DNA from 3 places in the Lentzea sp. NPDC051208 genome. Region 2 is predicted to be linked to each of the others. Evidence: riboswitches for the same ligand, from Rfam matches in the RefSeq annotation. Region 2 holds a riboswitch; each other region holds the start of a gene.
What was found. A riboswitch is a leader RNA that binds a small molecule or an ion and turns the genes downstream of it on or off. The one in region 2 is predicted to bind glycine.

Region 1: it holds a riboswitch for glycine, as region 2 does, so the genes downstream of both, gcvT (glycine cleavage system aminomethyltransferase GcvT) here and gcvH (glycine cleavage system protein GcvH) in region 2, are expected to answer to the same signal.
Region 3: it holds a riboswitch for glycine, as region 2 does, so the genes downstream of both, gcvP (aminomethyl-transferring glycine dehydrogenase) here and gcvH (glycine cleavage system protein GcvH) in region 2, are expected to answer to the same signal.

The regions. Positions count from the first base shown of each region.
Region 1 is NZ_JBFBAW010000011.1:114,673-119,510, reverse strand. Features, by position in the region: gene AB0M48_RS26325 (cyclopropane-fatty-acyl-phospholipid synthase family protein) at 1-105, opposite strand, end outside; gene AB0M48_RS26320 (hypothetical protein) at 266-937, shown strand; gene glyA (serine hydroxymethyltransferase) at 1,100-2,365, opposite strand; gene gcvT (glycine cleavage system aminomethyltransferase GcvT) at 2,379-3,473, opposite strand; glycine riboswitch at 3,570-3,664, opposite strand; glycine riboswitch at 3,665-3,770, opposite strand; gene AB0M48_RS26305 (DUF3817 domain-containing protein) at 3,816-4,118, opposite strand; gene AB0M48_RS26300 (hypothetical protein) at 4,133-4,486, opposite strand; gene AB0M48_RS26295 (transcriptional regulator) at 4,688-4,838, opposite strand, start outside.
Region 2 is NZ_JBFBAW010000007.1:48,180-53,017, reverse strand. Features, by position in the region: gene AB0M48_RS18090 (MFS transporter) at 1-218, shown strand, start outside; gene AB0M48_RS18085 (TetR/AcrR family transcriptional regulator C-terminal domain-containing protein) at 228-911, shown strand; gene ald (alanine dehydrogenase) at 984-2,096, opposite strand; glycine riboswitch at 2,322-2,414, shown strand; gene gcvH (glycine cleavage system protein GcvH) at 2,478-2,861, shown strand; gene AB0M48_RS18070 (L-serine ammonia-lyase) at 2,890-4,254, shown strand; gene AB0M48_RS18065 (helix-turn-helix domain-containing protein) at 4,283-4,636, opposite strand; gene AB0M48_RS18060 (TROVE domain-containing protein) at 4,713-4,838, opposite strand, start outside.
Region 3 is NZ_JBFBAW010000002.1:533,329-538,166, forward strand. Features, by position in the region: gene gcvP (aminomethyl-transferring glycine dehydrogenase) at 1-1,815, opposite strand, end outside; glycine riboswitch at 1,863-1,969, opposite strand; glycine riboswitch at 1,973-2,068, opposite strand; gene AB0M48_RS06940 (Clp protease N-terminal domain-containing protein) at 2,125-3,096, opposite strand; gene AB0M48_RS06945 (MerR family transcriptional regulator) at 3,184-3,750, opposite strand; gene AB0M48_RS06950 (bifunctional nuclease family protein) at 4,081-4,554, opposite strand; gene AB0M48_RS06955 (MerR family transcriptional regulator) at 4,707-4,838, opposite strand, start outside.

The sequences.
Region 1 (4,838 bases), on a different contig from region 2:
GCGGGAGCGGATCACGAGCACCGTGCCGTCCTGCGGTCCGGCCACACTTCCGTCCCAGGCCCGAAATCCGATCGGCAACGGTGCACCCAGCACTCGTTCGGCCATTCCTGCCAGCTGACCTGCGACGACCACCCTGCACCTCCTGTGTGACCTGGCTCCGCCAGACGTTCGAGACGGGACGAGGTTCGGTTCGTTTCTGAACCGAGACGCAACCCCGGCCGTATGGCCTGGATAGAGCGAACGGATGGACGAGGAGGACATGAGTGTGATCCGACGTAACCGCATTGCCATCGGGCTCGCCGCGGGACTGGCAGTTGTGCTGGGTCTGGGTGTCTGGAGCGCCACTGGCAGTGGCACGAACTCCAAGCCGGTGGCACAAACCGAAACCGACCTGGGCGTCCTCGGTGACTACGGCGACGTGGGTCAGCCCCCGGTACTCCAGGAGCCCGCGCAGGCCCCCGAAGCCCCTGTACAGCAGCAGGCCCCGGAAGTTCCGGCCGCGCAGCCCCCTGCGGCGCAACCCCCGGCAGCAGCCCCGGTCAGCACGTTGAAGCTGGTCGGCAAGCCCGTCGACAAGATGGGCCTCGTGGTCCAGGACGGCGACGGCCGCACCCTTTACCGCTTCGACAAGGACACCCCGAAGCCCGAAGGCAAGTCGAACTGCAACAACCAGTGCGCCGTGACGTGGCCGCCGCTGATCGCGGACACGATCCCGCAGGTCGAAGGCGTCGACGCGAAGCTCGTCTCGCTGATCACGCGCGCTGACGGCAAGAAGCAGGTCGCCATCGACGGCTGGGCCCTTTACACCTACTCGCAGGACCCGAAGCCGGGCGCGTGGAAGGGCCAGGGCGTTGGTGGCACCTGGTTCGTCATCCAGCCCGACGGCAAGCGCAACGTGGAGTGCCTGCCCCCTGGTGTCACGGCCCCCGCTGCGTAACCCCACAGCATCCCTTTAGGACGGTCCATCTGAAACACACATCACCCTGACACGGTGAAACCCCGGCCCTGGGGAAGGGGCCGGGGTTCCCGTCGTTTCGCTCTCGGGTCACCAACGCAAAGGGCGCCACCGGTTTTCGGTGGCGCCCCTCGTCGTTCAGCGTCAGAGCGTGGAGTACAGCGGGTGCTTCGCCGCCAGCACCTCGACGCGCGCACGCAGCTCGTCGATCGCCGCGTCCGGCTTCAGGGCCTCCGCGATCACGTCGGCGACCTCGGTGAAGTCCACCTCGCCGAACCCTCGGGTCGCGAGCGCCGGCGTACCGATCCGCAGGCCGGACGTGACCATCGGCGGGCGCGGGTCGTTCGGAACGGCGTTGCGGTTGACCGTGATGCCGATCTGGTGCAGCACGTCCTCGGCCTGCTTGCCGTCCAGTTCGGAGTTCACCAGGTCGACGAGGACCAGGTGCACGTCCGTGCCCCCGGTCAGCACCTTCACGCCGGCCGCCGCGACGTCCGCCTGCGACAGGCGCTCGGCCAGGATCCGCGCGCCCTCGAGCGTGCGGCGCTGGCGGTCCGCGAACTCCGGCGAGGCGGCGTGCTTGAACGCCACCGCCTTGGCCGCGATCACGTGCTCCAGCGGGCCGCCCTGCTGGCCGGGGAACACCGCCGAGTTGATCTTCTTGGCGATGTCGGCGTCGTTCGACAGGATCACGCCGCCACGGGGACCGCCGAGGGTCTTGTGCGTCGTGGTCGTCGTGACGTGCGCGTGCGGCACGGGCGACGGGTGCAGGTCGGCGGCGACGAGGCCGGCGAAGTGCGCCATGTCGACCATCAGGTACGCCTCGACCGAGTCCGCGATGCGGCGGAACTCGGCGAAGTCCAGCTGGCGCGGGTAGGCGGACCAGCCGGCGACGATCAGCTTCGGCCGGTGCTCCTGCGCCAGGCGCTCGACCTCGGCCATGTCGACGCGACCGTCGGAGTCCGCGACGTGGTACGGCACGACGTTGTAGAGCTTGCCGGAGAAGTTGATGCGCATGCCGTGCGTCAGGTGGCCGCCGTGCGCGAGGTCCAGGCCCAGGATCGTGTCGCCGGGCTGGAGCAGAGCGAACATCGCGGCCGCGTTGGCCTGCGCGCCCGAGTGCGGCTGGACGTTCGCGAAACCGGCGCCGAAGAGCGACTTGATGCGCTCGATGGCGAGGCGCTCGACGACGTCCACGTGCTCGCAGCCGCCGTAGTAGCGGCGGCCGGGGTAGCCCTCCGCGTACTTGTTGGTCAGGACGGAGCCCTGGGCCTGCAGCACCGAGACGGGCGTGAAGTTCTCCGAGGCGATCATCTCGAGCGTGCCCTGCTGGCGTGCCAGCTCGGCCGCAACGGCCTCGGCCACCTCGGGGTCGTACTCCGCGAGGGAGGCGTTGAACTGGTCGGACATCTGGAGGATCTCCCTACTTGGCGCGCTTGTAGAACGGAAGTGCGACGACCTCGACCGGCTGCTTCTTGCCGCGGACGTCCACCAGCAGTGAGGTGCCGGGCTCGGCACTGTCCTTCGACACGTAGGCCATGGCGACGGAGTAGCCGAGGGTCGGGGACAGCGCGCCCGACGTCACCTCGCCCACGACCTCGTCGCCGTCGAGCACCGCGTAGCCGTGGCGCGGGGCGCGGCGCTCGGGCGTCTTCAGTCCGACGAGGACCGAGTCCACCCCAGACTCGGCGACCTTGGTCAGCGCCTCGCGGCCCACGAAGTCGCCGGGCTTGTCGAGCTTCACCACGCGGCCCAGGTTCGCGTTGTACGGCGTCAGCGACGTCGTGAGTTCGTTGCCGTACAACGGCATCCCGGCTTCGAGACGCAACGTGTCGCGGCAGCCGAGACCGCACGGCTTGAGCTCGTGCGCCTCGCCCGCGGACAGCAACGCGGCCCAGACCGCGGGCGCGTCGGCGGGCGCGACGAAGAGCTCGAAGCCCTCCTCGCCGGTGTACCCGGTGCGGGCGAGCAGCGCGTCGACACCGGCCACGGTGGACGGGTACGAGGCGTAGTACTTGACCGCCGACAGGTCGGTCTCGGTCAGGCCGGAGAGGATCTCGACCGACTTCGGGCCCTGGATCGCGATCAGCGCGTAGTCCGTCGAGGCGTCCGTGACGACGGTGTCGAACCCGGCGGCGCGCTCGACCAGGGCCTCGGCGACGACCAGAGCGTTCGAGGCGTTCGCGACGACCATGAACTCCTCGTCGCCCAGGCGGTACACGATCAGGTCGTCGATCACGCCGCCGTCGGCCTGGGTGATCATCGTGTAGCGCGCCTTGCCGACGGCGAGTGCCGAGATGTGGCCGACCAGCGCGTAGTCGAGGGCCTCACCGGCCTGCGGTCCGGTCAGGACGATCTCACCCATGTGCGTGAGGTCGAACAGGCCCGCGGTCGTGCGCACCGCGTGGTGCTCCGCCAGCTCGGACGAGTAGCGCAGCGGCATCCGCCAGCCCGCGAAGTCGGTGAACATCGCGCCGAGCTGCTCGTGCTCGGCGTTCAGAGGCGTGAGGCGGGACATCAGAACGGTCCTCCAGGGTGCGCCGAAGAGCCGGACGCGGCCGGCTGAGGCATCAGAAGAATGACACGGTCCATCGGAGACTCCTCACTAGAGCGAGCCTCCCCCTCTGTCATGAGCCTGAGAGCTTCACCGCGCGGAGCGCGGCTTGCACCGTGGGCGAGGCTGCTGATGAGCCTGCTTTCCAGAGTTGCCTTCGTCGCGCGGTACCTGTGCCTGAGAGATTCCGGGGAGGGATTGCTCCTTCGGCGCCCGCCCGAGGTGATCAAAATCTCGAGGGGTCTCTTCCGCGCGACATCGACGGCCGTGTTCAGTTGTCAGCCCCAGACGCTAGCAGGCCAAACGTCACAGCGGGACGCCCTGAGCAGTCTTCTCGACCACCTTGCGCTCCGCCCAGAAGGACAGGAACGGGATCGTGCCGGCGAGCAGCACCAGCGCGGTGCCCTTGATCGACCAGCGCAGCTTCAGCGCCAGGTCGACCGAAATCACCAGGTAGATGGCGTAGAGGAAGCCGTGGATCGGGCCGACGACCTTCATCGCGCCGTCCATGTCCGCGGCGTACTTGAGCACCATGGCCACGACCAGGAGCAACAGGAAGACTCCGACCACGTAAGCCATGACCCTGAACCGGGTCAACGCACCCTTCATCTGCCCGCCTTCGCTCAACGACCGTCCCGCGCGTTGAGGTCCGCGAGCATGCGGTTGTAGGCCGCGAGCTCCGCGTCTTCTTCGTCGTCGAAGTGCTCGACAGGCGCGGGTTTGACGGCGTCAACGGTAGCCACCGGTGCGGGAGCGGGCGCAACCGGCTCCGGTGCGAGATCCGCGTCACGGTTCTGGCGCGCCAAACGGCGGAAACGCCACACCATGAAGAGGGGGAAGAGGCCGAAGAGCGGCCACTGGAGCACGTAACCGAGGTTCTGGAACGTGCCGCTGGCGGACTCGAAGCGCTGCCACTGCCACCACGCGAGCCCGCAACAGGCGACCAGCGCCGCCAGACAGGCGAACGCGATCAGCACACGCTGGGGAGTAAGGAGGCCGCGCACGACCTCCACACTACAAGTTGGAGATTGGGTGGGGCCTCCTGGGCGGAGGCCGACCCGTTGGGGGTCCGGGGGGCTTGCCCCCCGGCTGGGGCGTGGGGGCTCGGCCCCCACAAGACACGCGGAACAAGCTCGGCGAGCGCGTTCCGCGAGCATGCGGCTCCCGCTTGTGGAGCCCTATGCCACGCCGTCCCGGCGCTGCCTCTGCAGACGTGCGACGCACCAGGCTGCGGCAGAACCGCGGCGGAGGTGCTGGAGAACCGTCATCGGTCCCAGGCGCCGACCGAGGTCGGCAGGAGACAGGCCGGCCGCGCGGTAGTCGAGCGCG
Region 2 (4,838 bases):
GCATCGCGGTGCTGGGCGCACTGCTGTCGGCGCGGTTCGTGGCCTCGCTGCCGGAGGGCGTCTCAGGGCGCTCGCTGACGGAGGCGCTGCACAGCGGTGCGGACATCACGGTCGTGCGCGAGGCGTTCTCGAACGGCATGAGCGTCAGCCTGGTCATCGGCGCCGTCGCCGTGTTCCTGGGAGGTGTTGTGGCCAGCGTGTTGCTCAGGCGTGCTTAGGATCGCTTCGTGGAGAGCGTGTGGTTCAGCAAGCCCAGGCCCGGCAGCGGCCAGCCCCTCGGCCTGAGCCGGGAGGCGATCGTCCGCAAGGCGATGGAGATGCTGGACGCGCACGGTCTGCAGAAGCTCTCGATGCGCAAGCTCGCGGCCGAACTGGGCGCGGCGCCGATGTCGCTGTACTGGCACGTGCCGACGAAGGACGCGCTGATCGAGCTGTGCCTCGACGAGGTCTACGGCGAGTTCACCCTCCCCGACACCGAGACCGACTGGGAGACCGCGGTGCGCGGGATGATGCGCGAGTTGCGTCAGCTCGCGCTCAAGCACCCGTGGTGGATTCGCGGCATCGGGGAGTTCAACACCATCGGCCCGAACGCCGTGGCGTACGCGGACGCCATGTTCGGGCCGATGATGCGCGCCGGACTGTCGACCGTGGCCGCCGCCCAGTCGATCTCCACGGTGGGCAGCTTCGTCAACGGGTACGCGATCGCCGAGGTCAACTTCATCGGCCGCGGCGGGATGGACTCGCCGCCGCCGGACATGGACAAGATCGCCGACCTCTACCGGGACAAGCACCCCAGGTACGTCGCGATGCTGGACGAGAGCGAGTTGTGGTCGCTCGAGCGCCAGTTCGAGTTCGGGCTGGACTGCGTGATCGAGGGCGTCAAGGCGAAGCTGGAGGCGCTGCGGCCGTGAGCATCGGCGCCAGATGGGCGAAACCCCCGCAGCGATTCACGCGTGCGGGGGCCTCAATCATCCAGTTGGCTTTCAGACGACGGTGTCCAGCGGCGTGTGCACGAGGCCGGTCGCCTCGGCCACCGGGCCGTTGGTCAGCAGACCGGCGTGGACGTTCAGGCCCAGGGCGAGCGAACGGTCGTCCTTGAGCGCCTTCTCCCAGCCCTTGTCGGCCAGCGCGACGGCGTACGGCAGCGTCACGTTGGTCAGCGCGTAGGTCGAGGTGCGCGGGACGGCGCCCGGCATGTTCGCGACGCAGTAGAAGACCGAGTTGTGGACCTCGTAGGTCGGCTCGGCGTGCGTGGTGGCGCGGGAGTCCTCGAAGCAACCGCCCTGGTCGATGGCGATGTCGACGAGCACCGAACCCGGCTTCATCTCGGCGACCAGCGCGTTCGAGACGAGCTTCGGAGCCGCGGCACCGGGGACGAGCACGGCACCGATGACCAGGTCGGCCTCGCGGACGGCCTGCTCGATCGCGAACGAGTTCGAGGCGAGCGTGCGCAGACGGCCCTGGAACTGGGCGTCGACCTGGCGCAGGCGGTCGACGTTGGTGTCCAGGATCTGCACGTCGGCGCCCATGCCGACGGCGATGGTCGCGGCGTTGACGCCCGCCACACCGCCGCCGATGACGACCACGCGGGCCGGGGCGACACCGGGGACGCCGCCGGGCAGCACGCCGCGGCCGCCGGAGGGCTTCATCAGCGCGAACGCGCCGACCTGCGGGGCCAGCCGGCCCGCGACCTCGGACATCGGGGCGAGCAGCGGCAGCGCGCGGTTCGGCAGCTGCACGGTCTCGTAGGCGATGGCCGTGGTGCCGGACGCGAGCAGCGCCTCGGTCAGCGGCTTGTCGGCGGCGAGGTGCAGGTACGTGAAGAGGGTCTGGCCGGCGCGGAGACGGGGGTACTCCTCGGCGATCGGCTCCTTGACCTTGAGGACCAGGTCGCCCTCGGCCCAGACGTCGTCGGCGGTCGCGAGGACCTTGGCACCCGCGGCGAGGTACTCCTCGTCGGTGATCGCGGACCCGAGACCGGCGCCCTGCTCGACGTAGACGTCGTGCCCGCGGCTGGTCAGCTCGTGCGCACCGGCAGGGGTGAGAGCGACGCGGTACTCGTGGTTCTTGATCTCGCGAGGAACTGCGATCCGCACGATGACTCCTCCGTTCGGTGGCCGACATCTCACAATGTGAGGCAGGCACAAGGTCATGTCACTGTGCTGGTCGCACTATCTGGTACCCCGATGGTTGTTCATCTGGGACAAAGCGACCTGAGCCCGGTTCGCGTTCCGCTCGACCGGCCCGCGTTGACACTCGGCGGGGGGCGCACATAGCGTTCGCCCCGGACAACTGAACACCGGCCGCGGCGCGCCAGCGCCAGAACCCGCGTGGGAGAGACCTCGACGAACTGGTCGAGGCGCCGAAGGGGCAAGCTCCCGCACACTCTCAGGCAGCAAGACCACCCGGGGTAGGCAACTCTGCACGGCGGAGGGGGCGCAAGTTTCCTGACCCGTCACAGCCAGAGGAGTCGCGCCGTGGAGTTCCCCGAGAACCTGCTCTACACCGTCGAGCACGAGTGGGTCGACTGGACGCCGGGCACCCAGGACCCGCTGACCTGCGGAATCACCGAGTACGCGGCCGACGCGCTCGGCGACATCGTCTTCATCCAGCTGCCCGAGGTCGGTGCCAAGGTCGTCACCAACGAGGTCTGCGGCGAGCTGGAGTCCACCAAGTCCGTGAGCGACCTGTTCTCGCCCGTCACCGGTGAGGTGATCGAGGTCAACAGCGCCGTCGTGGACGACCCGGCCCTCGTGAACAGCGACCCGTACGGCGCCGGCTGGCTGTTCAAGGTTCGCGTCGACTCGGCCGAGAACCTGCTCACGGCGGCGAAGTACGCCGAACTCACCAAATCTGACTGACCGCCCCACCACCACGAAGGACTGATCAGTGGCGATCAGCGTTTTCGACCTTTTCTCCGTCGGCATCGGACCGTCCAGCTCCCACACGGTCGGACCGATGCGCGCGGCCGCGATGTTCGTCGAGAAGCTCGGCGCGCGTGCGTCCGAAGTGGACCGCGTGCACGTAGAGCTGTTCGGCTCGCTCGGCGCGACCGGCCACGGCCACGGCAGCCCCAAGGCCGTGTTCCTCGGCCTCGAAGGCAACCTCCCCGAAGAAGTCGATCCCACCGCCGCGGCCGCCCGCGTCGAGGAGATCATCTCCACCGGACGGCTGAAGCTCGGCGGCACGCACGAGATCGCCTTCGCGCACGACCGCGACCTCGTCATGCACCGCCGCAAGTCACTCCCGTTGCACCCCAACGGGATGAGCTTCGAGGCGTTCGCGGACGGCAAGTCGGTGGAGCACGCCGTCTACTACTCGATCGGCGGCGGTTTCGTCGTCGACGAGAACGCATCCGGCACCGACCGGATCAAGCCGGACTCCACGCCGTTGCCGCACCCGTTCCTGACCGGCGACCAGCTCCTCGCGCGCTGCCGCGAGACCGGCCTGTCGATCAGCGAGATCATGATGGCCAACGAGCAGTCGTGGCGCACGGAAGCCGAGATCCGCCAAGGGCTTCTGCACATCTGGCACGTCATGCAGGAGTGCGTCGAACGCGGCTGCAACGAGCACGGCATCCTGCCCGGCGGCCTGAAGGTCCGCCGCCGCGCCGCCGAGATGCGCAAACGCCTGGAGGGCGAACACTTCGTCACCGACCCGCTGCGGGTCATGGACTGGGTGACGCTCTTCGCCCTCGCGGTCAACGAGGAGAACGCGGCAGGCGGCCGTGTCGTCACCGCACCGACCAACGGCGCGGCCGGCATCGTCCCGGCGGTCCTGCACTACTACACGAGGTTCGTGCCGGGAGCGTCCGACGACGGCGTGGTCAGGTTCCTGCTCACCGCCGGCGCGATCGGCGTGCTGTTCAAGGAGAACGCGTCGATCTCCGGCGCCGAGGTCGGCTGCCAGGGAGAGGTCGGCTCGGCCTGCTCGATGGCCGCCGGCGGCCTAGCCGAGGTGCTCGGCGGCACCCCCGAACAGGTCGAGAACGCCGCCGAGATCGCCATGGAGCACAACCTCGGCCTGACGTGCGACCCGATCGGCGGGCTCGTGCAGATCCCGTGCATCGAACGCAACGCAGTCGCGTCCATCAAGGCCATCACGGCCGTGCGCATGGCTTTGCGGGGCGACGGCTCGCACTTCGTGTCGCTCGACAAGGTGATCAAGACCATGCGGGACACCGGCAAGGACATGTCGGTGAAGTACAAGGAGACAGCTCGCGGCGGACTCGCCGTGAACGTCATCGAGTGCTGATCTCCGTGAGCCTCGAGCCCTTCACGTCTCAGCGGGCGTCGTACGCGGCCTGCGCGGCCAGCACCTCGGGCATGCGGCCTTCGAGCAGCTCGATCAACGACAGCAACCGCTCGGCCGTGTCGCGGCCCAGCGGCGTGAGGCTGTAGTCGACGCGGGGCGGGTTCGTGTTCTGGGCTTCCCGGAGCACGAGCCCGTCGCGCTCCAGCGCCTGCAACGTCTGGGACAGCATCTTCTCGCTGACCCCGTCGACGCGGCGGCGCAGCTCGTTGAAGCGCAGCTGCCCGTCGGCGAGCGCGGTCAGCGTCAGGCTGCCCCACCTGCCGGTGATGTGCTCCAGCGTGGGACGCGACGGGCACGCTTTCGCGAACACGTTGTAGTCCATAGCGGCATCATACCTGGTCAGCGCGCTAACGGAAAGTAAGTGTGAGAGCTCTCCGCGTCAGGAGAGCTCTCACGCCTCAGAACGGCCAGGTGGCGTTCTGACCTGCTTCGAGCAAGGGGATCACCTTGAAAGTCGCGTCCGTCAGGCCGCCGAACTCGTGGCGGTTCGCCTTGCCGGTGGCGTACGCGGCGTTCTGGTAACC
Region 3 (4,838 bases), on a different contig from region 2:
CGCGCGGTGGTAGGCGCGGATTGCCAGCAGGCCCGCGAACTCACCCTGTGAACCGGCGTTGGGCTGCAGCGACACCGCGTCGTAGCCGGTGACCTCGGCGAGCCAGGCCTCCAGGTCCGACACGATCTTCAGCAGGCCCTGGGCGTCCTCGACCGGCGCGAACGGGTGCAGCGTCGAGAACTCCGGCCACGTGATGGACTCCATCTCCGCGGTGGCGTTCAGCTTCATCGTGCAGGAGCCGAGCGGGATCATGCTGCGGTCCAGGGCGACGTCCTTGTCGGACAACGCGCGCAGGTAGCGCAGCAGCGCGGTCTCGGAGCGGTGCGCGTGGAAGACCGGGTGGGTCAGGTAGTCCGAGGTGCGGCGCAGGTCGGCCGGGATGCCGTCGGCGGTGTCGGCGTCGATGGCGTCCACATCGGACCCGGTGACACCGAAGGCCTCCCACACCGCGACGATGTGCGCGCGGGTCGTCTTCTCGTCGCAAGCGATTGCCACGACGTCGTCGTCGACCTTGCGGAGGTTGATGCCGGCCTCGCGCGCCTTCTCGACGACAGCGGCGGCCCGGCCCTCGACGCGCACCTGGACGGTGTCGAAGAACTCGCCGTGCACGACGTCGATCCCGGCCTCGCACAGGCCCGTGGCGAGCACGGTGGCCAGGCGGTGCACGCGGGTCGCGATCGAACGCAGGCCCTCGGGACCGTGGTAGACGGCGTACATGGACGCGATCACGGCCAGGAGCACCTGCGCGGTGCAGATGTTCGACGTGGCCTTCTCGCGGCGGATGTGCTGCTCGCGCGTCTGCAGGGCCAGGCGGTAGGCCAGCGAGCCGTCGGCGTCGACGGAGACACCGACGAGACGGCCGGGCAGCTGACGCTCCAGACCGGACCGGACGGCCATGTAACCGGCGTGCGGGCCGCCGAAGCCGATCGGCACGCCGAAGCGCTGCGTGGTGCCGATGACGACGTCCGCGCCGATCTCACCGGGCGCGCGCAGCAGCGTCAGCGCCAGCAGGTCGGCGACGACGACGGCCTGGGCGCCGGCGGCGTGGATCTCCTCGATCAACGCGGCCTGGTCGCGCACCACACCGGACGCACCGGGGTACGACAGCAGCACGCCGAAGAAGTCGCCGCCCAGGCCGAGGCCCTCGATGCCCTGCGACAGGTCCGCGACGACGATCTCGATACCCAGCGGCTCGGCGCGCGTCTCGATGACGGCCAGCGTCTGCGGCAGCGTGTCGGCGTCGATGACGAACTTGTTCGACTTGGACTTGCCGGCGCGGCGCACCAGCGTCATCGCCTCGGCGGCGGCGGTCGACTCGTCCAGCATGGACGCGTTCGCGACCGGCAGGCCCGTCAGGTCGCCGACCATGGTCTGGAAGTTCAGCAGCGCTTCGAGGCGGCCCTGCGAGATCTCCGGCTGGTACGGCGTGTACGCGGTGTACCAGGCAGGCGACTCGAGCACGTTGCGCAGGATCACGCCCGGCGTCACGGTGTCGTAGTAGCCGAGGCCGATCATCTGCGTCATCGGGCGGTTCTGCGAGGCGAGCTCACGGAGCTCGGCCAGCGCCTCGGTCTCGGTGGCCGGGGCGGGCAGGTCCAGCACGAGGTCGCGCTCGTGAATGGACGAAGGCACCGCGTGCTGCGCCAGCTCCTCGAGCGAACCGACGCCGATGACGTCGAGGATGCGCGCGAGTTCGGCGGGGCGCGGACCCACGTGCCGGTCGGCGAACGGGGTGCCGTGCTCGAGAGCGGCGAGCGGAATCCGGAGGGGGTGGGCCCCCTGCTGGGGGTCGGTCTTAACAGAGTCCTGCGTCATCAAACGCCTCCGGGGCTGCGGGCACACGTGTCCTGGTGCCCTCCCCGCTCTGTCCGTACCCCGAGGGGCGCCTGAGAGGTTCACCCACCGGTCAGGATGGGCTTTCACCGTCGGCGGGATCGCCAGAAAACACCTGGTGATCCACTTTCCAGAGGCGTCTCGCTCGGCGGTCCTGGATGCCTGAGAGGTTCCCGGGGAGGGACTTGCTCCTTCGGCGCCGGGCTCGGGGCCCGGTCTCTCCCGCCAGAGTTCAGCGACTACCCGAGAAGAATACCCGCAGGCAGCTCAGGTAGTCCCTAGGGACGCGACCTACATCTCAGTCCGAAGACCGGCGAGCGCCCCGGCGACCGGGTCCGCGGGGTCGTCGCGCAACGCCACGAGCAGATGCGCGGTGCCCACGACGGCGTCGCCGCGACGGGCCGCGACGAGCTTCGCCCGTTCCATCGCCCGCTCCACTTCGCCGCCGCTGACGGGCAAAGCGGCCAGGTCGATCCCCGCCTCGCGCAACGCCGCCGCCCCGCCCGACTCGAACTCCGGCTTCAGCTTTTTGCCCGCCACCTCCAGCTGGCGGTCGACGGACACCACCGCCTCCACCAGATCGCGAGAGGACACTTCCCGCCTCGCGGCCACGGCCAGCCGCCCGGCCTCGTTGCGCACGACGGTCAGCACCGGCCCGCCCAGCCCCTGGCCTCGCGCGACCCAGCGCATCAGCCAGCGCACGTACCCGCCGCCGGAGTCCCCTTCCAACGCTCCCGCCTTGCGCAGCAACCGCACGGCGGGCGCTTCCTCGATCTCCGCGTAGCGCCGCGCGGCATCGGCGCGCACCGCGGCGGCCGTCGCCTCGACGTCCACGCCGCGCAGCACGAACAGGTCGGCGGCACGTCCGGAACCCTGCTCCAGCAACGCGAGTGAGAGGTGGGTCGTGGTCAGCACGCCGCCGCCGGCCCGGGCGACCGCCGCGAGCAGACACTCCTCCAGCGCACGGCTGACGGGCAGCACGGTCTCCAGGACGAGGCGGTCGCAGGCGATGTTCATCAACGCCGTGACGTCCGGATGAGCCTCGGGAACGCCGCCGCCGTCGTCGTCCGCCCAGTGCTCGGGCCCTCGCGCCATCGCCTGGGCCCGCAGCGACTTCGCGCCGAGCTTGCGGCCGGGTCCGATGGTGTCGATCAGCGAGATCAGCAGGTTCTCGGTGCCGAGGAAGCCGAACTCCAGCCGGACCGCGCGCCGCGCCGCCGCTTCCAGCACCTTCACGACCTGGTAGGAAGGGGTGATCGTCATGCCGGAAACGCTAGGGGCGAACTGGATCCGGGCGCTTCTGCCGACCGGCCACCCACCAGTGCCAGTCGGCCACGATCAGCAGGCCGGTCAGCCGGTGGCGCGCTCACGCCGCCGGCGGGTCAGCTCGTCCTCGGTCATCGGGGCGATCTCGACGCCGTCCGCACGTTCGGACGGGAACTCGTGGATCGTGCCGGAGATCTCCCGCATCGCCCCGCTGACCGCGATGCCGAACACGCCCTGGCCACCTTGCAGCAGGTCGACGACCTCTTCGGGCGAGGTGCACTCGTAGACGGTGGTGCCGTCGGAGAAGAGCGTGATCTTGGCCAGGTCCTGCACGCCGCGGCGGCGCAGGTGGTCGACCGCGACCCTGATGTTCTGCAGGGAGACACCGGTGTCGAGCAGTCGCTTCACGACCTTGAGCACCAGGATGTCCTTGAAGGAGTACAACCGCTGGCTGCCGGAGCCGTGCGCCATCCTTATCGTCGGCGCGACCAGACCGGTCCTTGCCCAGTAGTCGAGCTGCCGGTACGTGATGCCCGCGATCTGACATGCCGCGGGTCCTCGGTAACCGACGAGCTCGTCCGGCAGCGAGGAGTCCGGGAACAGTTCACCCTGCAGCCCGGATTCGGCCCGCAAGGGCGCTTCCTCGACCACGCCTGCCTCCCCTCGGAACGGCCACGAAACTCATGACCGTCAAGCCGCCGCGTCCACTTCCGCGAAGCAGCGACGTCCACTCGAGTTCGACGGTAAGACCGGTCCGATGGCAGGTCAACGCGACGCGCGGGGAGTTGCGACTCTCAACCTTAGGTAGAGAGTCATACCCTCACCCGAACTAGCACGTTCAGGTGACGTTTAGTGATCGTTTAGCGATCGAAACGACCGTAAGTAGTCCAATCGAGGGACGTCCAAACGAACTGCCCTCACGCCCGCACGAGACGGAGTGCGACACCCGGAAAACTTCAGGCGTCCGCACCCCTGCCGTGTCTACGTGTCCGCGCCGCGGAAGTCCTCGGGGGAGACGGAGTCGAGGAACTCGCGGAACTTCTCCACCTCGTCCTCCTGCTCGTCCGGGATGATCAGGCCCGCCTCGGCCAGCACGGACTCCTCGGCGTGGATCGGCACACCGACGCGCAACGCGAGCGCCACCGAGTCCGAGGGCCGCGCGGAGACCCGCACGTCGCCGTCGAACACGAGCTCCGCGAAGAACGTGCCCTCCTGCAGGTCGGTGATCCGGACCTGTTCGAGGTTGCGCCCCAGCGCCCCGATGACGTCCTTGAGGAGGTCGTGGGTGAGCGGTCGAGCAGGACGAACGCCCTGCTGCTCCAGCGCGATCGCCGTGGCCTCGACGCTGCCGATCCAGATGGGCAGGTACCGCTCGCCCTCGGTTTCGCGCAGAAGAAGGATCGGCTGGTTCTGGGGCAGCTCCACCCGCACGCCGACGACACGCATTTCGCTCATCGGGCCTCGCCTCCCTCTAATCCGTTCGGGGACGACCCGGTTTCACACCCGAGCATCCCCCGGCGTACCTCTCCGACGCTACCCGCCAAGCGGGCCGAGTGCTCAATTGTTGCGGGCAGATCGTGATCAAGAAGGCACACTCCGCCGACTGATCAGGACTGCCGCAAGCCCGCTCGCACCAACAACGAGTGCAACGAGGCGAAGAGGCCGGCCAATTCCCGGACCGTCTCGGTATCTGAGAACGACTTCAGCAGGACCACCTCGTGATCCGCTGCCGCGCGGAC